Regions from separate parts of the Escherichia albertii genome, predicted to be linked through region 1. Evidence: riboswitches for the same ligand, from Rfam matches in the RefSeq annotation. Region 1 holds a riboswitch; the other holds the start of a gene.
The links. A riboswitch is a leader RNA that binds a small molecule or an ion and turns the genes downstream of it on or off. The one in region 1 is predicted to bind cobalamin.
Positions count from the first base shown of each region.

Region 2: another riboswitch for cobalamin. It lies ahead of btuB (TonB-dependent vitamin B12 receptor BtuB); the one in region 1 lies ahead of PS053_RS05100 (hypothetical protein).

Region 1 is NZ_CP117568.1:1,016,923-1,032,620, forward strand. Features, by position in the region: gene PS053_RS05025 (replication/maintenance protein RepL) at 1-73, shown strand, start outside; gene PS053_RS05030 (hypothetical protein) at 98-889, shown strand; gene PS053_RS05035 (DUF4756 family protein) at 975-1,454, shown strand; gene PS053_RS05040 (H-NS family histone-like protein) at 1,612-2,016, shown strand; gene PS053_RS05045 (hypothetical protein) at 2,209-2,958, opposite strand; gene PS053_RS05050 (thioredoxin) at 3,010-3,426, opposite strand; gene PS053_RS05055 (H-NS family histone-like protein) at 3,476-3,718, opposite strand; gene PS053_RS05060 (hypothetical protein) at 3,791-4,087, opposite strand; partial or broken gene PS053_RS05065 (hypothetical protein) at 4,132-4,421, opposite strand; gene PS053_RS05070 (helix-turn-helix transcriptional regulator) at 4,503-4,721, opposite strand; gene PS053_RS05075 (DUF6387 family protein) at 4,872-5,747, opposite strand; gene ldtA (L,D-transpeptidase) at 6,182-7,117, opposite strand; gene PS053_RS05085 (IS110-like element ISEc20 family transposase) at 7,453-8,649, shown strand; gene cobS (adenosylcobinamide-GDP ribazoletransferase) at 8,748-9,491, opposite strand; partial or broken gene PS053_RS05095 (bifunctional adenosylcobinamide kinase/adenosylcobinamide-phosphate guanylyltransferase) at 9,488-9,866, opposite strand; gene PS053_RS05100 (hypothetical protein) at 10,014-10,448, opposite strand; cobalamin riboswitch at 10,667-10,841, opposite strand; gene pocR (transcriptional regulator PocR) at 10,925-11,839, opposite strand; gene pduF (propanediol diffusion facilitator PduF) at 12,043-12,852, opposite strand; gene pduA (propanediol utilization microcompartment protein PduA) at 13,364-13,648, shown strand; gene pduB (propanediol utilization microcompartment protein PduB) at 13,645-14,457, shown strand; gene pduC (propanediol dehydratase large subunit PduC) at 14,476-15,698, shown strand, end outside.
Region 2 is NZ_CP117568.1:3,226,218-3,241,915, forward strand. Features, by position in the region: gene ppc (phosphoenolpyruvate carboxylase) at 1-765, opposite strand, end outside; gene argE (acetylornithine deacetylase) at 1,154-2,305, opposite strand; gene argC (N-acetyl-gamma-glutamyl-phosphate reductase) at 2,459-3,463, shown strand; gene argB (acetylglutamate kinase) at 3,474-4,247, shown strand; gene argH (argininosuccinate lyase) at 4,307-5,680, shown strand; gene oxyR (DNA-binding transcriptional regulator OxyR) at 5,931-6,848, shown strand; gene sthA (Si-specific NAD(P)(+) transhydrogenase) at 6,831-8,231, opposite strand; gene PS053_RS15760 (M20 aminoacylase family protein) at 8,561-9,727, shown strand; gene PS053_RS15765 (citrate-proton symporter) at 9,776-11,092, shown strand; gene fabR (HTH-type transcriptional repressor FabR) at 11,197-11,847, shown strand; gene PS053_RS15775 (YijD family membrane protein) at 11,847-12,206, shown strand; gene trmA (tRNA (uridine(54)-C5)-methyltransferase TrmA) at 12,256-13,356, opposite strand; cobalamin riboswitch at 13,470-13,662, shown strand; gene btuB (TonB-dependent vitamin B12 receptor BtuB) at 13,728-15,572, shown strand; gene murI (glutamate racemase) at 15,517-15,698, shown strand, end outside.

The DNA of each region.
Region 1 (15,698 bases):
AACAAAGGAAAACGAGGAAGCAAGGAGGAACTCTGTTGACATAGAGTCTCATATGCAGAAAGTATCCAGATAAAATAACAACAACAAGGAAATAATAATGAAAAAACTACCCGGTTCGCTTGAGATTAAGCTCCACGAAAAGCTATCCAAGAGTGATATACTAAATATATTGGCTGAGCAGATGACCATGCTTGAGGAAACATTTGGCATTCAGGAGTTTAAGATTTTCTCTTACCTTGAATGCTACATAGGAGAAAAGAAACAAGCATTATATTATAGAAGTCGCAACAGTGCCGTAGCCACATTCAAATTAAAGGGTCTGGAATCCCCGGTAAACACGGCTAAGCTCATATCAAAAGAAAACGGACAACGCATTGTTTCCTTTGATAAAGAACTGGATATAGACAGAATATCTGCTACAGTCCGAAATATACAAAACAATAATCCTTATCAGGGGTGGTCTGAAGGTATCAGTGTTGTTCCTGCCTCAATCATTAGTAAAATAATCCAAGAGGATATAATACGAGCGCAGGAAGAACAAGGCAGACTTTACCGTATTGAAGAACAGCACAAGAAAGAAGAACAAATACGCAAAGCGAAAGAAAGAGAGGAATATGAACGACCTTTAAAAGCTTTTATTTCTTCAAAAATAAAAGAAAGCGGTTTATATGAGAAGGATTTCAGAAAACAGGTTTGTTCAAGCTGCGACTATCTGAAAGATCGCGCCACAAAATCAAGATACTTTAGTGAACGACCTGACTTGTTAGAAAAATATCATAATGAAAGATTAATTCGTTTCTCGATAAAAGGCACTGATGGTAAAGTAGGTAAAATAGAAATTTATACAGAGACAGGTGAACTTATTTTTGAACAGTATAAATCAAAGTAATATTTTTATACCTACGCCAATTTGACACTTACACCATATCTCGTAATATAAATATATCTATTATTTTATCTACGAGGTATTTCTTATGAGAAAAGTAAAAACAGACAACAGTGATTTAATCGAATACGTAAATACAGTCAAAGAACTAAAAAATCACATTCCAATAGAAGAATACAGAAATGAATATCGTAAACTACGTTCCGATGATATTCCATTGGTTAAAGCTCAGAAATTTAAGTCTGCCCATACCGAACTTCGCAGGCTGGAAAAAAAGAGAGAATCTCTTATTGAATACTTTATAGACGAGTTAAATCCCATCAGCAGTTCAAAAGCTAACACATCAGCCAAATCATCAGGTAATCTCGATTTATTTAACGAACGCGTGTTATACCGTAAGGCCATTTCAGATAAGAGTGATGAAGAAATAATAGCCTTGGTCATAAAACAACGCACAGAAGCCGCTGTTGAGTTCCAACGTTCAATTGAACATAGTCTTGAGCAACTATCTCGTATCTCGTCAGAGTTCGAACCATCAAACCAAAAGCGCAGGAAAATGTCTCTTTAAAACGACTCTATGCTATTCGTGTGAAATGTGATGTATTAGATTGCTTATGCAATAATGTTTACTATATTATTTACTGACTGTTTTTTTTGATTTTTCCAACAGCACCGTAAGCATTATTTTTATTAATCGCCTATTTTAAAACACCGGATGACATACTATGAGTGAAGCTCTTAAGGCACTGAACAATATTCGTACACTTCGCGCACAGGCTCGTGAAACAGATCTGGCAACTCTGGAAGAGATGCTGGAAAAACTCACCACAATCGTTGAAGATCGCCGTGAGGAAGAAAATTCAGCCCGTAAAGAACAAGAAGAACGTCAGGCTAAACTTGAAGCCTTCCGCCAGAAACTGTTAGAAGACGGTATCGATCCTACAGAACTACTCGCTTCCGTTGGTTCATCCCAGCCTAAAACCAAATCAACTCGTGCTCCTCGTCCTGCTAAATACAAATATACAGATGAGAACGGTAATGAGCAGACTTGGACGGGTCAGGGCCGTACTCCTAAAGCAATCGCCGCTGCTATCGAAGCTGGTAAAACGCTGGAAGACTTTGCGATCTAATCACAATAAAACCGTCAATCTAATTTGGCGGTTTTACTTTCGCTCCATCAGTAATTAACCTGCAACAATAGAGGCGACTACGAACAGGACGTTGAAATTAATCCATCTCCCCAAATGACTACAAAATAATGATGATTCATTCCCGAATATTAGAATTATCTCATCTCCTGTTGCTAGCCAATTATTGTTTGCTTACTGCATCCACACACGCGAACTATTTTTCAAGTATTTATTAAAGTATTCATGTCCATCTTTATTACTGGCAACATGCAACCTTTCACCATTTGTAATATCACGATAGTCAAATCCGATTAAAAAGAAACCTTCTCGGATTTTATAGGGATTAATGTTTATGCGTATAGAATTTTTTTCGGTCCAGTCAATCCACGTATTATCATTACCTTGATGCCAAATCTGAATGCTATGATTATAGAAAGTATTATTAAACGTGGAAAAGTAATGTCGAAATAACTCTTTTTTATCCTTAAATAGGCATTCAATTGCTTTGCGATCTGATTTGATATCAATTAAACTAATATTTTTACCATAATCAACCAAGCCATCTCGAATTACTTTATTTTTAATTATTGATTCCTTTATTTCATGTGATATATGATATGAGAAATCAATAATCTCGTTGCTAAATTTGTTAAACTCGTTATCAGAATAATGACCTGTTGCAATACTAATTGCAGCAGCAATATCCATAGTGGAAAAATGATAGTCACCGGGTTGGAAAAGCGAATTAATCATCCCTCTGAATTCTCTGGCATTCATCAAATCACATGGACTATACCATCCGCGCAGTTTATTTTCATTAACTCTACCGAGAATTTCAATAATATTTTTCTGATATAAATAATGTGAAAGTTTTCTCTTGAATATATAGTGAAATGGGGATGTGATTGTTTCAGATATTTTAAAAATGTCATTTATAATCATTTTAGTTCCCTAGCATCATTCTTAATTATTAGTGCATCAGATAGAATCTGGCTAAACAACACTTAAAAAAGATTTTTTTACTTTTGAAATTAACCTTCCCCATAAGGATGTTTTTTTATCCGTCGGTGATGAATTCGCCCATGAAGGATTCATAAGGTCACTTGGTAGCGAATATTTATGGTCATCCTCATCAACGACTACAGCATGTAGCTTCTCAGCTATCTGCAACATTTTACAGTAAAGGGCTTCGTCAGGATGTTTTGTTGAAATCCTTCCATCATTCCAATCAAGCCAAGGTTCATCGAGTTCACAATGCCCACTCCATGTAGCAAAAAAATCACCGTTCTTGTTATCTATAGATAGTTCTTTATCATCATTAACAAGCTGGAGCCATTCTTCACTACTGATTGGAGCACTTGCGCTATCGAACCAATGTTCCGTTCTTACAATGTGAAGCTCCCAGCCCATAACCACCTCCATGTTTTTAATATAGATACGTTATTATACAGAACACTTATCAGTCAATGAGATCTTCTGGCGAGACTCGGTCACACGCCATCTTCTCAAGCATTCTTTGTAATCTTTTCATTTTCAACTTACGCGCTTTTTTCTCACCAATCTCCTGATAGTATTCTTCACGACGTTCGTTAACCACGCTCCTGAACTTTTTCAAAAGCTGTTCAAGTGTTTTGATGTCAGTGGTTGCGGCTTCCGCTTGGATTTTTTTATACATATACATCACATGAAATTCATCAATCATTTTTTGCTCCTTGGATAGACAAATAAGATTTTTTATCAGCCCCATGAAGGGGCCGATATACGTCAGAACATATCAACATATTGATTCCGCCAGAACCGTATAATGCATTTTGGCTAATGCCTGCTTAACCCCTTTAAAATCCACCTCAGACAGTTTTTCAGCAGCGTTCTTTTTCCATGCTTTTTTCAGAAGATGTTTCTCAGCATTTCTCATCGCCAGATCGATTAGCCTACAGACAAACTCATGATCCATTACATGCGTTATAATCATATTGCTAGTCGTTTTATCCTTTGAGTTAAAAAGCTCCGCGTAGATATGCAAGGACACAATATAAAAGATTTCAGTGTTTTTATTTTTAAATGTATTCATTGGATTTTCCTTTTGGTTAATATTAAAAATGAAATGCTGTAGTATTAGCGGTATACACACTTATAGATAATCCAAAGCTGACGAAGGTGTTTCTTTACCTTACTGTGGCTTACTTCTCCATAAATCCGATTCCTTTTACCTTCTTCGGTGTCATCATAAAAATGATATCTCGTTTTTTAATGATACTTTCCATAATGTCATTCATATTATATTTATTGTTGATAAAATAATAAAAATCATCTGGTGCATTCCTATGCAATCCGTCCATATAGTTCCTGAAATAATATTCGGCTTGTTCAATAAAATGTTTTGTCGTAATAAGTTCTATCTTCATATTCTTCTCCATTATTGTTTAGGATAATAAGATGCCCTGTGCGAACAGTTATCTGTTCGACACGAGATCTTGTTTCTGTTTTTATGCAGCGTTCTGGCGTGAGTTTCGAATAGTCGCGTCAATCCATTCATCAATCTCACTTTCAATGAATGCCACCGCTCTTATCCCTGTTTTCACCTGCGATGGAAACCGTCCGGCCTTAATCAGTTCGTAAATCCACGTTTTACCAAATCCGGTGCGTTTTATTACTTCTGGTAAACGGATAAACGTTGTCTTTGCTTTTATTTCTCTTTTAACCATATTTATCTCCTGTGTTATTTGATGGAGATAATTGTAGGGAGATCGCTTGTGGAAAACTAGGTTGGTTCACCAGCCCTGAACCAGAGGGATGTTCAGGACCAGTGAATTCAGGGGATGTTTATAAGAAATGAATACAGGGGAAGTTCAGTGTTAGTGGATGTCCCTTGTTTTCTTTTTTGTTTCTGGTTTGTCATTCATTGCGATGACATCAAGAATAGGTGAGTTTTTCACCAGATTGTTTTTTATGAAAAAATCATTCAGTGACTTGAAATAATTGTCATTGCTTAAAAAACCGTGGGCAAGCGGATAATCAGTGTCTTTGATTTGCTCGCTACCTCTGGCATAACGCATATCGGGGTGTAGGATACCAGCCAATACAGGGTATTTGATTTTCTGGTTGTTGAGCTGTTCCCAAGCGATGAGGTCCATCAGTGGGATAATCTTGTAATCAAGTATCTTCTGGAATGTTTTATGACCAAACCGGAAATCTTTTTCCGGTGGTTTAGGCACTTTCAGGTGCTTTTGCCACTGACTGATAAGCACTTTCAGGTGTTCAGCCAGATCGTCACTGCTGGCTTCTTCCAAGTCAATTTCAATCAGCATCTTGTTCGCAGGATTCAGCCCTCCCTGTTTCAGGTATTCAGAGATGTAATCCGAACTCACTGAAACATTTTCTTCTTGAGGCGTATTCTCCAGCCGATACATTGCCCGTCCATAGTTAAACAGTGAGTTCCTTGTCATTGGCCTGACAGCATAGCTATGAGACAGCATGTGGCTTTCAGAGATCCATTTATCCTCCAGCAAGACCCTACCAGAGTGGATCATCGCATCATGGTGAATAACGGCATTACGATGCTTATCGTCCAGTGTTTCCCATTGCTGTCTGGCTTTATAGACAAACATGCGCCTTTCCAGCTCTGCATAAATTTGTTCCAGAGTGAGGTCTTTCAACGCATCATAGCGGCTAACATCAAACCATTTGCTTAATGCTTCCACTATCTCCGCGACAGGTATTCTTTTTGTCATTCTTTTCCCTAAAAATGTTGATGTTCATTACATTGACGTTAACGCATCCAGCAGCATAGAGAAAGGGAATAATGATAGCTGGCGCTCTCAGCATTGGTCATATAGTGTTCTTCTGTCTTTCGTTATCTTTCCGGGGGTAAACATATCGGGTAATAGCAGTAATCTGTTGAATCAGTGATTGAAGATTTGTAGCAGAAGAGGGAGATCGTTCAGTGAGGTTCAGTGAAGCGTATTGTCATAACTAATTGATAGTAATTGACTTTATGGTGATATGGCATTAAAAATGCTGGTAAATATGATGGTAAAAACAAACGCCATTTTTTGAAAGCCACTAACAGCAGGAGATACAGATGAAGTTCGAGTCCAGTCAGAGGAGCCAAATTTAAAAAAGCCTGCTTTCAAGCAGGCTTTTTGCTTTTTACTCGACTGTCATTTTAAAGCATCTTCCCTGATTCGGAATTAATTTGTACTGGCATACCTGAGCGACGTTGTAACGTGGCATTTGCGCGATTCGCATCAACGCCTTGTTCGTTGATAAACGTCCGCAAAGAAGGCGTTATCGGCAAAGGAACTTTTCTGTCTGACTCATACTCCGCACGATTGCGCGACAACGGTTCATGAACCTCCAGCCATTTCGAACCGTCTGGCTCCGTCGTATATTTTATCGGTTGATCAATAATCTGTACGCGTGTACCTACAGGCACGTTATCGAACAGGTATTTGATATCATCATTACGCAGGCGTATACACCCCTGACTTACCCGCAGTCCGATACCAAAATTTGCGTTGGTTCCGTGGATTGCATAAAGCCTACCGATGTAAATAGCATATAGCCCCATGGGATTATCGGGGCCAGCAGGAACAAACGCAGGCAAACTCTCGCCACGTTTAGCATATTCGCGGCGGGTATTGGGTGTCGGCGTCCAGGTTGGCGCTTCTTGTTTACGCTCCACGGTTGTCACCCAGTTACGCGGCGTTTCACGCCCTGCCTCGCCAATGCCTACAGGAAACACTTCCACAGTATTGCTGTCTGGCGGGTAATAATAAAGACGCATCTCAGCGACGTTAACGACAATCCCCTTCCGGGCAGTAGCAGGCAAAATAAGCTGCTGCGGTATGATCAATTGTGAACCCGACTTTGGTAAGAAAACGTCTACTCCCGGATTTGCTTCCAGCATATTACTCAGACCTTGCCCGTGTTGTGCGGCAAAGGTTTCCAAAGGCCGGGTATTATGCTCAGGAACAGTTATCGTAATGGGCTGCCCCACCAAACGACTGCCCTCAGGAGGTAATGGATAAGTTACCGCCAGGCTATTATGACTGACAAAAAGTAGAACCAATGAACAAAAAATATTTACACGACGCATCATTTCCCTTTCCTAAGTCGCGAAAGCAATTCAATTATTATAGCTTTTCCCAGACTTTTCGTTTCTAACAGTGAATTTCAAACGGTTTTTATGCCAGGTGTCCCCCCCCCCGTTACTTTATTCGTACCCCTTATAATGGGGTGTTAGCCAGCCAGACCCGGCATGATTACTGCCCCCAGTCGTCCATGATCCGGGGGGTGATGTCACCGGGTCTGGTGGGGCGCTGGTAACCGCTAATAGGGGTCAGGTCAGGCACTTTTGCCGGGACCGTCTGTAACGTGGATGCCGGTACCTGCTCCCCGTGGTTATCTGGTTAACCCATATACAAGGGAGACAGAATGACCGAATCCAGCGATTACGAATCCGTCCAGGTCTTTATCGGCGTTGATGTCGGTAAAGATACGCATCACGCTGTAGCCATTAATCGTTCAGGTAAACGCCTGTTCGATAAAGCATTACCCAACGACGAAAACAAACTCAGGTCGCTAATATCTGACCTGAAACAACATGGTCAGATACTGCTGGTTGTTGATCAGCCAGCTACCATCGGTGCGTTACCTGTCGCCGTTGCCCGCTCAGAAGGAGTCCTTGTCGGATACCTCCCTGGACTGGCCATGCGCCGCATAGCCGACTTACACGCCGGTGAAGCTAAAACTGATGCTCGTGACGCTGCCATCATTGCCGAAGCTGCCCGTACCCTGCCTCACGCGCTACGCACGCTGAAACTGGCTGACGAGCAAATCGCCGAACTCTCCATGCTCTGCGGCTTCGATGATGATCTTGCCGCACAGACAACGCAGGCCAGCAACCGTATCCGCGGCCTTCTGACCCAGATACATCCGGCACTGGAGCGCGTTCTCGGTCCGAGACTTGATCACCCGGCGGTACTCGATCTTCTCCAGCGATATCCCTCACCAGAAAAACTCGCTTCGCTGGGTGAGAAGAAGCTGGCAGCCCAGCTCTGCAAACTTGCGCCTCGTCTGGGTAAACGCCTTGCAGCAGACATAGCTCAGGCACTGGCCGAACAAACCGTCGTCGTTCCCGGCACGAATGCCACTGCCGTAGTACTGCCACGTCTGGCACTCCAGCTCATCACGCTGCGTAAGCAAAGAGACGAGGTGGCGCTTGAGGTAGAACAGCGAGTTCTTGCTCACCCTCTTTACCCGGTCCTGACCAGTATGCCCGGAGTCGGTGTCAGGACCGCAGCCAGACTCCTCACCGAGGTCGCCTGCCGCGCCTTCGCCTCTGCCGCACATCTCGCTGCTTATGCTGGCCTTGCGCCGGTAACTCGGCGATCCGGCTCGTCAATACGCGGTGAGCATCCCTCGCGACGGGGTAATAAAGCTCTCAAACGGGCGTTGTTCCTGTCGGCCTTCGCCGCGCTCAGGGATCCGCTCTCCAGGGCTTACTACACCCGCAAAATGAGTCAGGGAAAACGACACAATCAGGCGCTTATCGCCCTGGCGAGACGACGCTGCGACGTTCTGTTCGCCATGATGCGCGACGGGACTTTTTATACCCCGCAGGCGTCATAACATGCTTGACAACTTAATAGGGGCACCCCCCTTGATTCAATGTTGAGACAGAACTCAATCTCTGCCGGGATAACATGGCTTCCCTTAAGCTATCGGCCTTACAATAGCGCCAGCAAGAAAACCAGTTCCCCCAGTTCAATAGCCGCCCCCAACGTATCGCCAGTTTGCCCTCCCAGAGTACGTTTAAGTAGCTGACCAAGTATGAAAATCGCCGCCATCGTAACCACCATAGCAGCCACACCCTGTATACCTGGCAATAATATTGCGGAAAAAATAACCGCCAACCCAATGGTGACACAGGTTTGCTGTCCCTCTATCTTACCGATGAAAACATTACCAAGCCCCTCCTCCCGAGCATAACGATGACGATACATCAGCAATACGGCGCTACCACGACTTACAGCACAAGCCGCCGCCAACGATGCAAGCATCGGCTCACCGCGCAAGGCCAGCTCACTCAACACCAAAATTTTTGCCAGCAGGACAAAAATCAGCGCCAGACCACCATGGGTTCCTAAACGGCTATCGCGCATAATTTCCAGCATGCGATCGCGACTACGTGCCGAAAAAACACCATCGCAAGTATCCGCAAGACCGTCCAGATGAAACCCGCCCGTCATCAAAGCCAAAGCCAGTACACTAAACAGCGCAGCCAATGGGATACCACACCATGCCTGTAACGCGATAAATACCAGACCACTAATTGCGCCCAGTAATAATCCAATTAAAGGAAAGGTAATAATACCGCGAGAATAATGTTCAAAATCCAACTCCTGGGACCAGCGTCGAGGAACAGGCAGACGTGTAATAAAAGAGAGCATCGCCCAAAATAATTTACTCATTTAAATTTTACTCCAATACCTGGATCGACCAACCATACTTCATCTTCCACAACAGCTAACCATTGATTTCCTCATCTGGCAATATCACGAAGATATCGCGCCAGACGATTTTCCAACACAATGTTCATCACCACCTCATTGGTCACTAATACGACCGTTGCAGGACAAGGTTGACACGTGTAATCAACGACGGAATCTCGCCATCGTATCGCGGCTATATTCAAACAACAGATTAGTCACCATTGTCATAATACATTCCAGCAACACAGCATTCTGCGAATTAATGTCTACGTCAATTAACCCATTACGTTGTTGCCAGCATTCCACGTGCGCCGGGCGACTTTGCCGATGATGCTCTATCCGTGCCGACTCTTCTCGTCACAAAAATCATCAGACTGACTCCTGGTTCAATTATGTGATGATATTTTTTAATCAGAACAATGGATACTCCATCGTTGCTGACCGTAATAACATTACCGCGACGAATACTGCGCGCAATAAAAACTTATTTTTATCAACATATTATGAATTAAAACCGCATTGTGGAATAGCTCGATTTTCTCTTGTTAACGCCCGACAAAGTGCGTCACTGACGGCGGTTCTCCGACGTTGACACGCCTCATCCAGATAATGGATTAATGCTGTTGCACCACCAGCCGGACCAGCCAGCAAGCGGGCATTGTGCTCTGCTATTAAGATGACCGTCACTCCATCAGAGTGAGGGAGATTTTCTGGTATGAATGCCCCGCTTTCAGCAATCAATAACAACACTGAATAATCACGAAACGCATCTGATAACGATTGTAATAGCCCACCGTTGCAAGACCGGAAGCCTTGCTGCCAATCCTCACCGACAAAACAGGTTATTGGCAACATGCCAGCCAGATATTTCGCCAGTTCAACATCGCCAGATGAGAGACAAAAAAGACCTATTGATTCTGGCTTTATCGTTTTCATACCTCCCGTCTCCCACTTGATTTACGGCCATGACGGTCAGAACGATATGCCATGAAAAAAGATTGCTGCGCTTTAACTGCACTCCTGATGCCTGTCGGTTTTACGATGAATGAACTTAATAATGTCGCCATACCCTGATCCTTTCAGGGTGGTAGGGGTATAAAGACGCGCCAGTACCCAACAGGGCTCTTCTGGACAACCCACTTCCCACCGAAGTTGTTGGTATTAACTGACAGGCAGGTCTTCTGGCTTAGCATCATCCTCACCCGACCTTCCCGATCTCACGATCAGTGGCATTTTCGGGGTTGTCAGCATTACAGCAGCGGGGGCTGCGAGGGATTTCCACCCTCTTCCCAGGCACAAATGTGCCAAACCTGTCAGCGTATGTTATGAGCTGATTTCACTTTTCCCATAACACGTCAATGAATTATTACTGCCAGAGTCTATTTAATTATCCCTCATTTTTTACATTGAATTTATGCCGTTTCCGCAGCCGTATTTTCGCTAATTTGTTGACGATATACCTGCGGCGTTACCTGATAAGTCTGTCTAAAAACTTTGCAAAAATAACTGGTTTGTGAGAAGCCTAAATTACGCGCAATGCTGGCGATGCTCCAGTCACTATGACACAGCAACTCACGGGCGCTGGCCATCCGTTGTTGGTTTACCCACGCATTAAAACCAATTCCGTGATATTTCTTAAACAACTTACTGAAATAATAAGGGCTTAGATAAACATGCGAGGCAACATCTTCCAAACGCAAATCGTCTGATAAATGCGCATCTATATAACGTAATGCTTTTTTCATTTTATTATCGTGGGGATTAGGCGTACGAGTCTGGCGCACCGAATCCGAATGAGATTTATTCTCTTTAATAACGACAAAATTGAGTTGCTTCTTGAGACAATTTTCCACAATCAACTTCAACAAATCGGCAGAGGCCATAACTCTCGAGTAATCCATCTCCGGTACTTTGCGAAATTCATTAAGTAGTTCGGGGTCTGCCTGCCAACAATCATCAACATTCAGAATATCAACCAAATCGACATCATCATTACGCAGGCGAACTTGTCCACACAACACAAAGCCAACTAAATGCCCGGAGATCACCAGAGGAATTGAGAAATCGGTTAATCCTGCGTGACAGCGATAAATACACGGTTGATCGGATTTAGAAGATTCCAGGCCCCCACAACGATCGCTCATACGGCAGCGAGTACTAAGCTGAGGATGCTGCCGCATCATCTGACAAAATGGAGTGAAGTTAAACAGTTCTGAGATTTCATCACCGTGGATATTGACCACGACAACCGCAAGGCTGGTCGCCTGCGCAAAATCCTGCGCGATTTTATTAATGAGTTCTGAATTAAGTGTCGCCGCAGAAATCATGATAAAACCTCCCAGTTAATTTGTTGTTATAGTAAAAACAATTGCTTTACATTTAAACTTCACATCATCCCTGATGTTTAACTGACGCGAAGTATACTGGACAATAACAAAAGCCTCCGTAGCGTGGGAGACTTTTTAATAAGTTCGGAAAGCAGATCACAAACAGTAAAAAAATAAACGATTATAACCGCCAGATTATTTCACTATTCGCTGATACCTTTAGGCGTAACACTATTGACAGGTAAATTCTGCGCAATGAGAAAGCGATAAATTGCCGCACCAATACATGCACCAATAACCGGAGCAATAATGGGTACAACGAAATAAGGAATATTGCGTCCGCCAGTCATCGCAATTTCCCCCCACCCCGCAAGCCAGGTGAAAATTTTTGGCCCAAAATCACGCGCTGGATTCATGGCAAAACCGGTTAATGGTCCGGTAGAAGCACCAATAACAGCGACCAGAATACCAATCAGTAAAGGCGCAAGAGGGCCTTTTGGCACGCCATTACCATCATCGGTCAATGCCATAATCACCCCCATTAACATAGACGTGATGACTACTTCAACCAACGCCGCCTGCCATATATTTAACGCCGCTGCAGGATAAGTACTAAAGATACTGGCAAGTTGTAAACTTTCTGCACTACCACGAACCATATTGTGGGCAGATTCAAAATCGATGAACAAATTGCTGTATAAAAAATACGCCAGAACCGCACCACCAAAGGCTCCCGCTAATTGCGCCACACAAAATGGCAGCACTTTACGACCAGGAAAAGCGGCAAACAACCATAGAGCAATCGTAACCGCGGGATTGAGATGAGCGCCGGAAATTCCTGCCGTAAGGTAAACAGCAAGCGAAATACCTAATCCCCAAATGATACAAATTTCCCACAGACCCAGACTTGCCCCGGCAAGTTTGAGCGCACACAAACAACCAATGCCAAAAAAGAGGAACAGTCCGGTGCCTAAAAACTCGGCAACGCATTGCGCCTTGAGTGAATCATTCATAGTGACACCTTCTTTGCGGAATTTATTTCTTCATCAGCCAATAGTGCGCTGATTGTTGTGTATATCGAGCGCAACTATAAAAATTGCTCTGGGGAAAATATTGCCAACATGCATGATTGACTCGTGGAAAAGTCGTGTTGATATAGCAAATTATTGTTATCGCTAAAACCTCAACACAGCAATAATCACGGTTTAAGCAGCAAACACCACCAAATTTCCACAATAAAAAATTGTCATCCTTACATAATAAAACTTAAACAAGTATCACAATTCACGCCAACGCACTAAACTCAACAGAGCACTATTTAAAATAAAATCCTCGGTAGCAATGCCATTAATTCACATCAAACACCGCAGAAAATAATCAACAAATTAATGACCTATGACCAATGAAAGCAATTTTATAATATTTATTCTCTATTAATTTTCCTCATAGACCGATTAAGTCAGCCATTCTTTTTCTTCGCTTTTTTTTATAGTCATATCGTCAAAAAAACCAGGCGAGGTCTTTATGCAACAAGAAGCGTTAGGAATGGTAGAAACCAAAGGCTTAACTGCCGCCATAGAGGCCGCAGACGCCATGGTGAAGTCGGCAAATGTATTACTGGTCGGCTACGAAAAAATAGGCTCCGGGCTGGTGACCGTCATCGTTCGTGGTGATGTCGGGGCTGTAAAAGCGGCAACAGACGCAGGTGCCGCCGCCGCGCGTAACGTCGGTGAAGTAAAAGCAGTACACGTTATTCCCCGCCCACATACCGATGTCGAAAAAATCTTACCAAAGGGAATTAACCCATGAGCAGCAATGAACTGGTCGAACAAATCATGGCACAGGTCATCGCCCGCGTAGCGACGCCAACGCATGAGGTTCTCCCAAAAACCACTCATCAAACACGAGAGACGGCTATGGCAGAAAAAAGCTGCACGTTAACGGAATTTGTTGGCACCGCTATTGGCGACACTGTAGGTCTGGTCATTGCGAACGTTGATAGCGCCCTGTTGGACGCGATGAAACTCGAAAAACGCTATCGCTCCATTGGCATTCTGGGTGCGCGTATTGGCGCAGGTCCACACATTATGGCCGCTGATGAAGCGGTAAAAGCCACAAACACTGAAGTTATTAGCATTGAACTTCCGCGCGATACCAAAGGCGGTGCCGGACACGGCTCGTTAATCCTCTTAGGCGGCAACGATGTTTCCGACGTGAAACGCGGTATTGAAGTTGCCCTGAAAGAACTCGACCGGACCTTTGGTGATGTCTATGCCAACGAAGCCGGGCATCTTGAACTGCAATACACCGCCCGCGCCAGCTATGCACTGGAAAAAGCGTTTGGCGCACCTCTGGGTCGCGCTTGCGGCGTTATTGTCGGCGCTCCAGCCGCTGTTGGTGTTCTGATGGCCGATACCGCGCTGAAGTCCGCCAATGTGGATGTAGTGGCATACAGCTCACCAGCTCAAGGCACCAGCTACAGCAATGAAGTCATTCTGATTATCTCGGGTGACTCCGGCGCAGTCCGTCAGGCGGTCATCTCCGCACGCGAAATCGGTAAAACCGTACTTTCGACTCTCGGCGATACACCGAAAAACGATCGCCCTTCCTACATCTGAATTCCCTGAGGCAGATTCATGAGATCGAAAAGATTTGAAGCACTGGCCAAACGTCCGGTCAACCAGGACGGTTTCGTTAAAGAGTGGATTGAAGAAGGCTTCATTGCGATGGAAAGCCCGAACGATCCAAAACCGTCAATAAAAATTGTTAACGGCGCCATCACCGAACTGGATGGAAAACCTGCCAGCCAGTTTGACCTGATCGACCACTTTATCGCCCGCTACGGCATCAATCTCGCGCGTGCCGAAGAAGTCATCGCGATGGACTCGGTCAAACTTGCCAATATGTTGTGCGATCCCAATGTCAAACGTAGCGATATCGTTCCCCTTACCACTGCAATGACGCCCGCTAAAATCGTCGAAGTAGTTTCGCAAATGAATGTGGTAGAGATGATGATGGCGATGCAAAAAATGCGCGCCCGTCGGACACCATCACAACAGGCTCACGTCACAAACGTTAAAGATAATCCAGTACAAATTGCTGCCGACGCGGCTGAAGGTGCATGGCGAGGGTTTGACGAACAGGAAACCACCGTCGCCGTTGCTCGCTATGCGCCGTTCAACGCCATCGCTCTGCTGGTGGGTTCGCAGGTTGGGCGCCCGGGCGTTTTGACCCAATGTTCACTGGAAGAAGCCACCGAACTGAAACTCGGTATGCTAGGCCATACCTGTTATGCCGAAACGATTTCTGTCTACGGCACAGAACCCGTTTTCACCGATGGCGATGATACCCCGTGGTCAAAAGGATTTCTCGCGTCGTCTTATGCTTCTCGCGGCTTGAAAATGCGCTTTACTTCCGGCTCCGGCTCTGAAGTGCAGATGGGCTACGCGGAAGGGAAATCAATGCTTTATCTCGAAGCTCGCTGCATTTATATCACCAAAGCTGCAGGTGTTCAGGGGTTGCAAAATGGTTCGGTAAGTTGCATTGGCGTTCCATCGGCGGTGCCGTCAGGCATCCGTGCAGTGCTGGCGGAAAATTTAATTTGTTCATCGCTTGATCTGGAATGCGCCTCCAGTAACGACCAGACCTTTACCCACTCAGATATGCGCCGTACCGCGCGTTTCCTGATGCAGTTTCTGCCGGGCACTGACTTTATCTCTTCCGGTTTTTCCGCTGTGCCGAACTACGACAACATGTTTGCCGGTTCAAACGAAGACGCCGAAGACTTCGATGACTACAACGTCATTCAGCGTGACCTGAAGGTTGATGGCGGTCTGCGACCGGTGCGCGAAGAAGATGT
Region 2 (15,698 bases), 2.2 Mb from region 1:
ACCGTCACGGTCGCCGCCCATCCACGAAGTAAAACGGACTGGAACAAATTCCACTGGCAGTTTGTAGCCGAGATTCTCTTCCAGTTGTTCGTTCAGTTCGCGCAGATAATTCGGCACGCCTTGCCACAGGCTGTTTTCCACCACGGCAAAGCCCCATTTGGCTTCATCTACCGGGCTTGGGCGCTGTTTACGGATTTCATCGGTATGCCAGGACTGAGCGATCAACTGACGCAGGCGGCGCATCAGTTGGTTTCGCTCGTAGTCAGCGATGTCTTTGTTATCGAGCTGTTTCAAACAGGTGTTCACTTCCACCATTTTGTGGATCAGCGTACGACGGGTAATTTCGGTCGGGTGCGCGGTCAGAACCAGTTCCAGCGACAGCGATTCCACCGCTTTTTTGATCGTAGCAGCGTCAAGGTCTGGCTGGTTTTTCAGTTTACGCAGGGTGCGGGCAATGACTTCCGGGTTGCTGGCAGCCTCGCCTTTCGGCGAAATGCTATGATATTGCTCAGCGGTGTTGGCCAGATTCAGAAACTGACTAAACGCACGTGCAACGGGCAGCAGCTCGTCGTTCGACAAATTTTGTAAGGTGGTGAGTAACTCCTGGCGGTTAGCATCATTGCCAGCGCGTGAAGATTTGGACAACTTACGGATAGTTTCTACGCGTTCAAGAATGTGTTCGCCCAACGCATCCTTGATGGTTTCTCCCAGCACTTTGCCGAGCATACTGACATTACTACGCAATGCGGAATATTGTTCGTTCATATGACCCCAGACACCCCATCTTATCGTTTGATAGCCCTGTATCCTTCACGTCGCACTGGCGCGAATATGCTCGGGCTTTGCTTTTCGTCGTCTTTTATAAAGCCACGTAAACGCGGTGACGTCAAATGCTGCGAAATCGCTTCAGCAAACGAATAAATAGCCGGAATTTACGCCATTAAATTCACAACGAATAAAATAAGCGTAACTTATGGAAATGTTAAAAAATCGCCATACATAACACCAAAGGTGTAGGTCAGATAAGTTTGGGCATCATTTGAGTCACTGTAGGCCGGATAAGATGCGCAAGCATCGCATCCGACATGATTTGTAGCACCGGAGCTTCGCAACAGTGCCGGATGCGGCGTGACCGCCTTATCCGGCCCGAGTTTTAATGCCAGCAGAAATGATGAATTACCTGAGTGATCAGCTCACGGGTGGGCTTGATAAAACGTGTTTCCAGATATTCATCAGGCTGATGAGCTTGATTGATTGAGCCGGGGCCTAATACCAGCGTCGGGCATAACGTCTGAATAAAAGGCGCTTCGGTACAATAGTTCACCACTTCGGTCTGCGCGCCGAGCAATTTCTCAACCACTTCAACCAGTTGATGGTTCGGCGGGCATTCATAGCCAGGGATCGGCGGATGTAACTCTTCGACCGTCAGACGACCCGGCCAGCGTTCGCTCACTGGCGCCAGCGCGTCGTTGAGTAATCCATTCAGCTCATTGAGTGTCATGCCCGGCAGCGGACGAATATCCATATGTAACTCACAGCAGGCACAGATACGGTTAGACGCGTCGCCACCATGAATATGCCCGAGGTTGAGTGTGGGATATGGCACGGTAAACGCTTCGTAGTGATAGCGTTCTTTCAGATTATCGCGCAATTGCAAAATATGACCGATGGCGTCGTGCATCAGTTCGATAGCATTAACTCCGCGCGACGGATCGCTGGAGTGCCCAGACTGGCCCATGATTCGGATGGCATTGGAGATGTGACCTTTATGTGCGCGTACCGGTTGTAGCGATGTTGGTTCGCCAATGATGGCGCAGTCAGGACGCAGAGCGGTGGTTTCGGCAAAATAGCGCGCCCCAGCCATGCTGGTTTCTTCATCGGCGGTTGCCAGAATATAGAGCGGTTTTTTCAGTTTTGTGACGTCGACATCGCGTAATGCATCAAGGATAAACGCAAAGAACCCTTTCATATCGGCGGTGCCTAAGCCGTAAAGTTTGCCCTCATGCTCTGTCAGCGTAAACGGATCGCGCGTCCAGCGCCCATCATCAAACGGCACGGTATCGGTATGGCCTGCCAACAGTAAGCCGCCAGCGCCCTGCCCGCAACTGGCCAGCATATTAAACTTATTGCGCGTCTCTGGCACGGGCTGGACTTCCACATTGAAGCCCAAATCTTTAAACCAACCCGCCAGCAGAGTGATTAAATCTGCATTGCTTTGATCGAGCGCCTCTTCCGTAGCGCTTATTGAAGGTGTGGCAATCAGGGCGCGGTAAATCTCGATAAATGGCGGTAATTTGTTTTTCATTGTTGACACACCTCTGGTCATGATAGTATCAATATTCATGCAGTAATTATGAATAAAAATACACTAACGTTGAGCGTAATAAAACCCACCAGCCGTAAGGTGAATGTTTTACGTTTAACCAGGCAACCAGACATAAGAAGGTGAATAGCCCCGATGTTGAATACGCTGATTGTGGGGGCCAGCGGTTACGCTGGCGCAGAGTTAGTGGCCTATGTAAATCGCCATCCGCATATGAACATAACCGCTTTGACGGTTTCTACGCAAAGCAATGATGCGGGAAAGTTAATCTCCGATTTGCATCCGCAGCTCAAAGGCATCGTTGATCTGCCGTTGCAGCCGATGTCGGATATCAGCGAGTTTAGTCCAGGGGTGGACGTGGTGTTTCTCGCCACCGCCCATGAAGTTAGCCACGATTTAGCACCGCAATTTCTTGAAGCTGGCTGTGTGGTGTTCGACCTTTCCGGCGCGTTTCGTGTTAACGATGTCGCCTTCTACGAAAAATATTACGGCTTTACCCATCAATACCCGGAACTGTTGGAACAAGCAGCTTATGGTCTGGCGGAGTGGTGCGGAAATAAATTAAAAGACGCAAATTTGATCGCGGTGCCGGGTTGTTATCCCACAGCGGCACAGTTGGCGCTGAAACCGTTGATTGACGCCGATCTCCTCGACCTCACTCAGTGGCCGGTCATCAACGCCACCAGCGGTGTGAGCGGGGCAGGACGTAAGGCGTCGATTTCAAATAGCTTTTGTGAAGTCAGCCTGCAACCTTACGGTGTCTTTACCCATCGCCATCAGCCTGAGATTGCCACACACCTCGGCGCCGACGTGATTTTCACTCCACATTTGGGCAATTTCCCGCGCGGTATTCTCGAAACCATTACCTGTCGCCTTAAGCCTGGCGTAAACCAGGCGCAAGTGGCGCAAGCGTTGCAGCAGGCGTATGCCCATAAACCGTTGGTACGGTTGTATGACAAAGGCGTTCCGGCGCTGAAAAACGTCATAGGGCTGCCGTTCTGCGATATCGGGTTTGCCGTTCAGGATGAGCATCTGATTATCGTGGCGACCGAAGATAATTTATTAAAAGGTGCGGCGGCACAGGCTATCCAGTGCGCCAACATTCGTTTCGGCTATGCGGAAACGCAGTCTCTTATTTAAGGATGCAAAGATGAATCCATTAATTATCAAACTGGGCGGCGTACTGCTGGATAGCGAAGAAGCGCTGGAACGTCTGTTTAGTGCACTGGTGAATTATCGTAAGTCACATCAGCGTCCGCTGGTCATTGTCCACGGCGGCGGCTGCGTGGTGGATGAGCTGATGAAAGGGCTGAATCTGCCGGTGAAAAAGAAAAATGGCCTGCGGGTGACGCCTGCGGATCAGATAGACATTATCACCGGGGCGCTGGCGGGAACGGCAAATAAAACTCTGCTGGCGTGGGCGAAGAAACACCAGATTGCTGCTGTAGGCTTGTTTCTCGGTGACGGCGATAGTGTAAAAGTGACCCAGCTCGATGAAGAGTTAGGCCATGTTGGACTGGCGCAGCCAGGTTCACCTAAGCTCATCAACACATTGCTGGAAAACGGTTATCTGCCGGTGGTGAGTTCTATTGGCGTGACCGACGAAGGGCAACTGATGAACGTCAATGCTGACCAGGCGGCGACGGCGCTGGCGGCAACGCTGGGCGCGGATCTGATTTTGCTTTCTGATGTCAGCGGCATCCTCGATGGCAAAGGGCAACGTATTGCCGAGATGACGGCAGAGAAAGCGGAGCAACTGATTGAGCAGGGCATTATTACGGATGGCATGATTGTGAAAGTGAACGCGGCGCTGGATGCCGCGCGCGCGCTGGGCCGTCCGGTGGATATCGCCTCCTGGCGTCATGCGGATCAGCTTCCGGCACTGTTTAACGGTATGCCAATGGGCACGCGGATTTTAGCTTAAGTTTTGTTAGCCGGAGGCGTTGCTATCCGGTATTGCATTCAAAAGAAGGAAACAGAGTTATGGCACTTTGGGGCGGACGTTTTACCCAGGCAGCAGATCAACGGTTCAAACAATTCAATGACTCACTGCGTTTTGATTACCGTCTGGCGGAGCAGGATATTGTTGGCTCTGTGGCCTGGTCCAAAGCGTTGGTAACGGTAGGTGTGTTGACCGCAGAAGAGCAAGCGCAACTGGAAGAAGCATTGAACGTGCTGCTGGAGGAAGTTCGCGCCAGGCCACAACAAATTCTCGAAAGCGATGCTGAAGATATTCATAGCTGGGTGGAAGGCAAACTAATCGACAAAGTGGGTCAGTTAGGCAAAAAGCTGCATACCGGGCGTAGCCGTAATGACCAGGTGGCGACTGACCTGAAACTGTGGTGCAAAGATACCGTTAGCGAGTTGCTGACGGCTAACCGCCAGTTGCAATCGGCGCTGGTGGAAACGGCGGAAAACAATCAGGATGCGGTAATGCCGGGTTATACGCATCTACAACGCGCTCAGCCGGTGACGTTCGCGCACTGGTGCCTGGCTTATGTTGAGATGCTGGCGCGTGATGAAAGCCGTTTGCAGGATGCGCTCAAGCGTCTGGATGTCAGCCCGTTAGGCTGTGGTGCGCTGGCGGGAACGGCTTATGAAATCGACCGTGAACAGTTGGCAGGTTGGCTGGGGTTTGCCTCGGCGACCCGTAACAGTCTCGATAGCGTTTCTGACCGCGACCACGTGCTGGAGCTGCTTTCTGCGGCCGCTATCGGTATGGTGCATCTGTCGCGTTTCGCTGAAGATCTGATTTTCTTTAACACCGGTGAGGCCGGTTTCGTGGAGCTTTCTGACCGTGTGACTTCCGGTTCGTCATTAATGCCGCAGAAGAAAAACCCGGATGCGCTGGAGTTGATTCGTGGTAAATGCGGGCGTGTGCAGGGGGCGTTAACCGGCATGATGATGACGCTGAAAGGTTTACCGCTGGCCTATAACAAAGATATGCAGGAAGACAAAGAGGGTTTATTCGATGCGCTCGATACCTGGCTGGATTGCTTGCATATGGCGGCACTGGTGCTGGACGGCATTCAGGTGAAGCGTCCGCGTTGCCAGGAAGCCGCACAACAGGGTTACGCTAATGCCACTGAACTGGCTGATTATCTGGTCGCAAAAGGCGTGCCGTTCCGCGAAGCGCACCATATCGTGGGTGAGGCGGTGGTGGAAGCTATTCGTCAGGGTAAACCACTGGAAGAGCTGTCGCTGGCCGAGTTGCAGAAATTCAGTCCGGTGATTGGCGAAGATGTCTATCCGATTCTGTCGCTGCAATCGTGCCTCGATAAACGTGCAGCAAAAGGCGGCGTCTCACCGCAGCAGGTGGCGCAGGCGATTGCTTTCGCGCAGGCGCGGTTGGGGTAAGCACATTTCTTTATGCAAACGTGAGCTGTTTTTTGAGTAAAAAAAATGCGGATCCTGGGATCCGCAAAAGTTCACGTTGGCTTTAGTTATTCGAGTTGAGAAACTCTCGAAACGGGCAGTGACTTCAAGGGTTAAAAAAGGTGCCGCTCCGTTTCTGTGCTCTATTATTAGACAGAAAGCTTGATAGGGATAATCGTTCGTTGCTATGCTTCCTATCGCCGCTAACTATCGTGGCGATGGAGGATGGATAATGAATATTCGTGATCTTGAGTACCTGGTGGCATTGGCCGAACACCGCCATTTTCGCCGTGCGGCAGATTCCTGCCACGTCAGCCAGCCAACCCTGAGTGGGCAAATTCGCAAGCTGGAAGATGAGCTGGGCGTAATGTTGCTGGAGCGGACGAGCCGCAAAGTGTTGTTCACCCAGGCGGGAATGCTGTTGGTGGATCAGGCGCGTACCGTGTTGCGCGAGGTGAAAGTCCTCAAAGAGATGGCAAGTCAGCAGGGCGAGACCATGTCCGGCCCGTTGCATATTGGTTTGATCCCCACAGTTGGACCTTACTTGTTGCCGCATATTATTCCGATGCTGCACCAGACCTTCCCGAAACTGGAAATGTATCTCCATGAAGCGCAGACTCACCAGCTACTGGCACAACTGGACAGTGGCAAACTCGATTGCGTGATCCTTGCGTTGGTGAAAGAGAGCGAAGCCTTTATTGAAGTGCCGTTGTTTGATGAACCCATGCTGCTGGCAGTCTATGAAGATCACCCGTGGGCTAATCGCGAATGTGTGCCGATGGCCGATCTGGCAGGGGAAAAACTGTTAATGCTGGAAGATGGTCACTGTTTGCGTGATCAGGCGATGGGCTTTTGTTTTGAAGCGGGGGCGGATGAAGATACGCATTTTCGTGCCACCAGCCTGGAGACGTTGCGTAACATGGTGGCGGCGGGTAGCGGTATTACTTTGTTACCGGCGCTGGCTGTGCCGCCAGAGCGTAAACGCGATGGCGTTGTCTATCTTCCATGCATTAAGCCGGAGCCCCGTCGTACTATTGGTCTGGTTTATCGTCCTGGTTCGCCGCTACGCAGCCGCTATGAGCAGCTGGCAGAGGCTATCCACACAAGGATGGATGGCCTCTGCGATAAAATGTTAAAAGAGGCGGTTTAAGCCATTTAACGCGGCTACCCGATAGGCTTCCGCCATCGTCGGGTAGTTAAAGGTGGTGTTAACGAAGTACTCAATGGTGTTGCCGCCACCTTTCTGTTCCATAATCGCTTGACCGATATGAATAATTTCGGCTGCGCGCTCACCAAAGCAATGGATACCCAGAATTTCTTTCGTTTCCCGATGGAACAAAATTTTCAGCGTACCCACGTTCATTCCGACGATTTGCGCACGTGCCAGATGTTTAAACTGGGCGCGCCCCACTTCATACGGCACTTTCATCGCAGTGAGTTGTTGTTCGGTTTTGCCCACGGAGCTGATTTCCGGGATGGTGTAGATACCCGTCGGGATATCTTCAATCAGATGCGCGGTGGCTTCGCCTTTCACCAACGCCTGTGCGGCGATGCGTCCCTGGTCGTAGGCCGCTGAAGCCAGACTTGGATAACCAATCACGTCGCCTACTGCGTAAACGTGCGGCTGTGCAGTTTGATACATGCTGTTGACTTTGAGTTGTCCACGGCTGTCAGTTTGCAGACCGATGTTTTGCAATGCCAGCGAATCGGTGTTCCCGGTGCGACCGTTGGCATAGAGCAGGCAGTCTGCTTTCAGTTTTTTACCTGACTTCAGGTGCATGATCACGCCGTCATCGCAGCCTTCAATCTTCTCATACTCTTCGTTGTGGCGAATCACTACGCCACTGTTCCAGAAGTGATAGGAGAGAGAATCAGACATCTCTTGATCAAGGAATGCCAGCAGGCGATCGCGAGTGTTGATCAGATCCACTTTCACATCCATACCACGGAAGATCGACGCATATTCGCAGCCGATTACTCCAGCGCCATAGATAAGCACGTGGCGCGGTTCGTGATGCATGCTAAGAATTGAGTCGCTGTCGTAAATGCGTGGATGAGTGAAATCGACATCCGTTGGATGATAAGGACGTGAACCGCAGGCAATAACAAATTTTTCAGCGGTCAGCGTTTCGGCCGTGCCGTCCGGGCAGTCCAGTGCCAGCGTGTGTTCGTCAACAAAGCGGGCGTTCCCCTGCAATATTTCACAGTGATTACGTTCGTAAAATCCCTGACGCATGCGCGTTTGTTGATTAATCACGTTATCAGCATGATTGAGAATATCGGCAAAAGAAGAACGGAGTAGTCGCGAATGGTCGCTGTAAAGTGGGTTTTGATTGAATTCAATGATACGGCTGACGGCGTGGCGGAGGGCTTTTGATGGGATGGTGCCCCAGTGGGTACAGCCGCCGCCAACGTTTTGATAACGTTCAATAACCGCGACGCGCGCTCCTTGTTTAACCAGGCCCATTGCAGCGCCTTCGCCGCCGGGGCCGGAACCTATTACTATGGCATCGTAATCGTAGGAATGTGGCATGGTAGGGCTTACCTGTTCTTATACATAAAAGCAACAGAATGGTAACATTTTATCGCGGGTAAGCCAATTGATCCCCGTCATTTATCTGGCTATATCATGAGCGGCCCTGGCTTTGTCTTCCCCCTTCTTATTTTATTTATTCACTATTAATCGCTTTTTCTTATAGCTGATAGTTTTATCTTGCCGAAGCGTGCTTTTTTGTTATTGTCTTTTTGAAATATCATTATAAAACAAATATATAAATATTTTATATTGATGAGTTATTTATATTTATACCATCAATAAAATCCATTAATTAGCCTGTTTATAAGTGAATAAAGGAATAGCAGATGATCGAACACTATATTCGTGGGTTTGAGGAAGAGCTGCGCGAGATCCGCCATCAGATTCATGAAAATCCTGAACTGGGATTACGAGAGTTTAAAACCAGTACGTTGGTAGCGGAAAAGCTACGCCAGTGGGGCTATGAGGTAGTGCAAGGGCTGGCGACGACTGGCGTGGTGGCCACATTAAAGGTGGGTGACGGAGAGAAAAGTATTGGTCTGCGCGCTGATATGGATGCGTTGCCAATTTATGAAAATAGCGACAAGCCCTGGGCCAGTAAACAACCGGGTTTAATGCATGCCTGCGGGCATGACGGGCATACCACAATATTATTGGGAGCCGCGCGTTATCTTGCTGAAACTCGCCGTTTTAACGGTACGTTGCGTCTCATCTTCCAGCCAGCGGAAGAGATGATCAATGGCGGTGAGATTATGGTTAAAGAGGGCCTTTTCGACCGTTTCCCCTGTGATGTCATTTTCGGCATGCATAACATGCCTGGTTTGCCGGTGGGTAAGTTTTATTTCCAGCCTGGGGCGCTGATGGCGTCAATGGATCAATTCCACATTACCGTTCGCGGTTGTGGCGGACATGGTGCGATTCCTCACAAAGCGATTGATTCGGTTGTGGTTGCCGCGCATATCACCACCGCATTGCAAAGTATAGTAGCGCGCAATGTTGATCCACTGGAAGCGGCAGTGATAACTGTCGGCAGCATTGTTGCGGGTGAAGCCGCTAACGTAATCCCTGATAGCGCTGAAATGAAAATCAGCGTCCGCTCCCTGAGTCGTGAAACCCGACAACTTCTTCTGACTCGTCTCCCCGCTTTAGCACAAGCCCAGGCAGCCAGTTTTGGCGCAACGGCTGAAGTTACGCATGTTAACGGTACTCCGGTGTTGGTTAACGATGAAGAGATGGCGCGCTTTGCCTGGCAGGTAGCGTGTAAAACGTTTGGTGAAGAGCGGGCCGAGTTTGGCATCAAGCCACTGATGGGTAGCGAAGATTTCTCTTTCATGCTGGAAGCCCAGCCGAAAGGCGCTTTTTTGCTGTTCGGTAATGGTGATGTCGGGGAAGGGGCATGCATGGTTCATAACCCCGGTTATGACTTCAACGATGCAAGCCTGGTCCCGGCAAGCAGCTACTGGGGCGCACTGGTAGAAACCTGGCTGCAATAAATAAAAAACAACACAAAACACAACAACTCTTATGGCAAGGAACATGGAATGACGGCGATCGTAAATGAAACAATGGACGTAAGGAAAAAGCCCAGCGGTAAGCGGGTGATTTTTGCCTCAGCGTTTGGCAATGCGCTCGAATTTTTTGATTTTGGTGTTTACAACTTTTTTGTCGTCTACATTAGCGCGCTGTTTTTCCCTCCCAGCGCGGATAAAAACGTCGCACTATTACTGGCATTCGCCACCTTCGGGGTGAGCTTTTTTATGCGTCCGCTTGGTGGCGTTATTGTCGGAGCATGGGCAGATCGATTCGGCCGCAAACCCGCGATGGTGTTTACCATTGCCCTGATGAGCCTGGGGACGCTGATGATTGGTATCGCGCCGACATATGCAACGGCGGGCTATTGGGGAACGGCGACACTGGTGCTGGCGCGCCTGATTCAGGGGGTTGCGGCGGGTGGTGAAGTCGGAGCCTCAATGTCTTTGCTGGTAGAGTCAGCTCCGGCAAATCGTCGTGGTTTTTACAGTAGTTGGTCGCTGGCGACTCAAGGTCTGGCAACAACCTTTGGCGGTGTCGTTGCTTTAGGTTTAAGCGCATGGTTGCCGTTCGTCACAGGTTCAGAAACCGTAATGGCGGAATGGGGCTGGCGTGTGCCGTTTTTTATTGGTGTGCTATTAGCGCCCATCGGTTGCTGGCTGCGCCTGAGCCTGGAAAACGATGGGCCTGCACCTGCGCACAATAAAAAAGTCGTTGCCAACGAAAGCGCCTTCTCTTTACTTATGCAACATAAAGCAACCCTTGCCAACGGCGTTTTACTCGCTATTGGTAGTACGGTTGCGACCTATATCTCTCTCTTTTACTACGGTACCTGGGCGGCGAAGTATCTGGGGATGCCTCAACACTATTCTCATGCAGCGATGTTACTGGCAGGGGTAATTACGTTTGCTGGCGCGCTGCTGGTGGGGATGCTGTGTGATTCAGTCGGACGTAAAAAGCTGATTTTTATCTCGCGTGTGATGGTGTTGATCTGTAGCTGGCCTTCGTTCTGGTTGTTGGTGAATTACCCAAGCCCAGGCATGTTGTTGACGGTGGTTTTCGTGATGGTCAGCTTTACCACGTTGGGCGGCGTACCTGTGATGTTGCTGATCTCTGAGCTGTTGCCCAAACGTATTCGCGCTCTGGGATTTGCCCTGGTCTATAGCATAGGTGTGGCAATCTTCGGCGGTTTTGCACAATATTTTGCGACACAATCCATTGTGTTACTGGATAGCCTGACGGCTCCGGCGTGGTATCTGGGCGGGGGAACGTTGTTATCGATGTTGGCGTTGTTGTTCGTGAAAGAACCGGCTAAAGAGCTGCAATAATTCTGTCTGGTTGCGTTACTGTTCATTCACAACACGGGATGAATCCAGTATGTTCATTCTTCTGGTATAGTGCCAGCGGTACTTTTGGCAAGGATTCAGACATCGTGATGGGCGTAAGAGCGCAACAAAAAGAAAAAACCCGACGTTCGCTGGTGGAAGCCGCATTTAGCCAGTTAAGCGCTGAACGTAGTTTCGCCAGTTTGAGTTTGCGTGAAGTGGCGCGTGAAGCGGGCATCGCTCCCACCTCTTTTTATCGGCATTTCCGCGACGTAGATGAACTTGGTCTGACAATGGTTGATGAAAGCGGCTTAATGCTGCGTCAGCTAATGCGCCAGGCTCGTCAGCGTATTGCTAAAGGCGGGAGTGTGATCCGTACCTCGGTCTCCACATTTATGGAGTTCATTGGTAATAATCCGAATGCCTTCCGGTTATTATTGCGGGAACGCTCCGGCACCTCCGCTGCATTTCGTGCCGCCGTCGCGCGTGAAATTCAGCACTTCATTGCGGAACTTGCGGACTATCTGGAACTCGAAAACCATATGCCTCGTGCGTTTACTGAAGCGCAGGCTGAAGCCATGGTGACGATTGTCTTCAGTGCAGGCGCCGAGGCGTTGGATGTCGGCATTGAACAACGTCGGCAATTAGAAGAGCGACTGGTACTGCAACTGCGAATGATTTCGAAAGGGGCTTATTACTGGTATCGCCGTGAACAAGATAAAACCGCAATTATTCCGGGAAATGTGAAGGACGAGTAATGAAACAAGCAAATCAAGACAGAGGTACGCTGCTGCTGGCACTGATTGCTGGCTTATCGATTAATGGTACTTTTGCAGCGCTATTTAGCTCCATTGTGCCATTTTCTGTATTCCCTGTTATTTCCCTGGTACTGACAGTTTACTGCCTGCATCAACGTTACCTTAATCGCACTATGCCTGTCGGTTTACCGGGACTGGCCGCAGCCTGCTTTATTCTCGGTGTACTGCTGTACAGCACTGTGGTTCGAGCGGAATACCCGGATATCGGTTCTAACTTCTTCCCGGCCGTGCTGTCCGTCATTATGGTGTTCTGGATTGGCGCTAAGATGCGTAACCGTAAACAGGACGTTGCTGAGTAATCGGTATCATGCCGGATGCGATGCTGGCGCATCTTATCCGGCCTGGGTTTTACTTCGCAGTCAGTAACACACCGCACTCCATATGGTGTGTATAAGGGAACTGATCAAACAGAGCCAGACGTTCAACTTTGTGCGTCTGGCTTAATGTTTCCAGATTCTTACACAGTGTTTCCGGGTTGCAGGAGATATACAGAATACGCGGATACGCCTGCACCATTTTCTCGGTTTCACTGTCCAGACCGCTGCGCGGCGGGTCGACAAAAATGGTTTCGCACTGATAACTCTTTAAGTCGATTCCCTGTAAACGGTTAAACTCGCGTACGCCATTCATCGCCTGGGTAAACTCTTCCGCTGCCATACGAATTATTTGTACGTTATCAATATGGTTAGCGGCAATGTTGTATTGCGCCGCGGCGACTGACGGCTTGGCGATTTCGGTGGCGAGTACCCGATCAAAATTACGCGCCAGCGCTAACGAAAAGTTACCGTTGCCGCAGTACAGCTCCAGTAAATCGCCCTTTGATCCTTTGGTGACGTCCAGCGCCCATTCCAGCATCTGAATATTCATCGCCGCGTTCGGCTGGGTGAAGCTATTCTCCACCTGACGGTAGATCATCTCTTTGCCTGCTACAGGCAGACGTTCGTCGATGTAATCTTGATCCAGCTCGATTTTGGTTTTCGTTGCCCGACCAATCAGATGTACATTCAGATTCTGCGCGCGCAGCGCATCACGCAGAGCTTCCGCCTGCTGACGCCACTCATCGTCCAGCTTTTTATGATACAGCAGGGAAACCACTGCCTGGTTACTTAGCGTGGTGAGGTAATCAATCTGGAACAGCTTGTTGCGCAGAACGGGATTATTACGCACGCCCGCAATCATTGCCGTCATTAACTGGTTGATAAGTTCACTGGCGGCAGGAAAGCTCTCTACGCGGATGCGGCTTTTGGTTTGCTGATCGAAAATGATGTGGTACAGGTCATCGCCATCGTGCCAGATGCGGAACTCTGCACGCATCCGGTAATGACTGACCGGCGAGCGAAACACTTCCGGAACCAGGTCAGAAAACGGTGCCATCATACTTTGCAAACGCACCACTTTTTCGGCTAACTGCGCTTCATACTGTTCTGTTGGAAGGTGTTCGGGGGTCATGATGTATCCTGAAAAATTAAAGTACGCGGCGATTGTAGGGATTGCTCATCAGATGTCCAGATCTTGATGAATTCCTATTTGTGAGCTACGTCTGGACAGCAACTTGTTACAACCTGTAGCATCCACTCGCCGGTCCTGTGAGTTAATAGGGAATCCAGTGCAAATCTGGAGCTGACGCGCAGCGGTAAGGAAAGGTGCGATGATTGCGTAATGCTGACACTGCCATCCGGTGGGAAGTCATCATCTCTTTTGTATCCTGTGGATACCCCTCCAAGCCCGAAGACCTGCCGGCCAACGTCGCATCTGGTTCTCATCATCGCGTACTATCGGTGAAACCTGCGGCATCCTTCTTCTATTGTGGATGCTTTACAATGATTAAAAAAGCTTCGCTGCTGACGGCGTTCTCCGTCACGGCATTTTCTGCTTGGGCACAGGACACCAGCCCGGATACTCTCGTCGTTACTGCTAACCGTTTTGAACAGCCTCGTAGCACTGTGCTGGCGCCAACGACTGTTGTGACGCGCCAGGATATTGACCGCTGGCAATCGACTTCGGTCAACGATGTGCTGCGTCGTCTTCCGGGCGTGGATATCACTCAAAATGGCGGGTCAGGTCAACTCTCTTCTATTTTTATTCGTGGTACTAATGCCAGTCATGTATTGGTGTTAATTGATGGTGTACGCCTGAATTTGGCGGGGGTGAGTGGTTCTGCTGATCTTAGCCAATTCCCTATTGCGCTGGTGCAACGTGTCGAATATATCCGCGGGCCGCGATCCGCCGTTTATGGTTCTGATGCGATAGGCGGGGTAGTGAATATCATCACGACGCGCGATGAACCGGGAACGGAAATATCAGCGGGATGGGGAAGTAATAGTTATCAGAATTACGATGTCTCTACACAGCAACAACTGGGGGATAAAACACGGGTAACTCTGTTGGGTGATTACGCCTATACCCATGGCTTTGACGTTGTTGCTTATGGCAATACCGGAATGCAAGCGCAGCCAGATAAAGATGGTTTCTTAAGCAAAACGCTTTACGGCGCGCTGGAACATAACTTTACCGATGTCTGGAGCGGTTTTGTGCGCGGCTATGGCTATGATAATCGTACCAATTATGACGCGTATTATTCTCCCGGCTCGCCGCTTCTCGATACCCGTAAACTCTATAGCCAAAGTTGGGACGCCGGGCTGCGCTATAACAGCGAACTGATTAAATCACAACTGATTACCAGTTACAGCCATAGCAAAGATTACAACTATGATCCTCATTATGGTCGTTATGATTCGTCGGCGACGTTGGATGAGATGAAGCAGTACACCATCCAATGGGCAAACAACGTTACCGTTGGGCACGGTAATATTGGTGCGGGTGTTGACTGGCAGAAGCAGACCACGACGCCGGGCACGGGGTATGTTGACGAGGGTTATGATCAGCGTAATACCGGTATCTATCTGACCGGGCTGCAACAAGTCGGCGATTTTACGTTTGAAGGCGCAGCACGCAGCGACGATAACTCTCAGTTTGGTCGTCATGGCACCTGGCAAGCCAGCGCCGGTTGGGAGTTCATTGAAGGGTATCGTTTTATCGCCTCTTATGGCACGTCTTACAAGGCTCCTAATCTTGGGCAACTGTATGGCTTCTACGGTAATCCGAATCTGAATCCTGAGAAAAGTAAACAATGGGAAGGTGCGTTTGAAGGCTTAACCGCTGGGGTGAGCTGGCGTATTTCTGGGTATCGTAACGATGTCAGTGATTTGATCGATTATGACGATCACACCCTGAAATATTACAACGAAGGGAAAGCGCGGATTAAAGGTGTCGAGGCGACTGCCAATTTTGATACCGGTCCTCTGATGCATACAGTGAGTTATGATTATGTCGATGCGCGTAACGCGATTACTGATACGCCGCTGTTACGTCGTGCTAAACAGCAGGTGAAATACCAGCTTGACTGGCAACTGTATGACTTCGACTGGGGTATTACTTATCAGTATTTAGGAACTCGTTATGATAAGGATTACTCTTCCTGGCCGTATCAAACTGTGAAAATGGGCGGTGTGAGTTTGTGGGATCTCGCGGTTGCGTATCCAGTCACCTCTCACCTGACAGTTCGTGGTAAAATAGCCAACCTGTTCGACAAAGATTACGAGACAGTCTATGGCTACCAAACTGCAGGACGGGAATACACCTTGTCTGGCAGCTACACCTTCTGAACCACGTCCCACCGTGCTGGTGTTTGACTCCGGCGTCGGTGGGTTGTCGGTCTATGACGAGATCCGCCGTCTCTTACCGGATCTCCATTACATTTATGCTTTCGATAACGTCGCTTTCCCGTATGG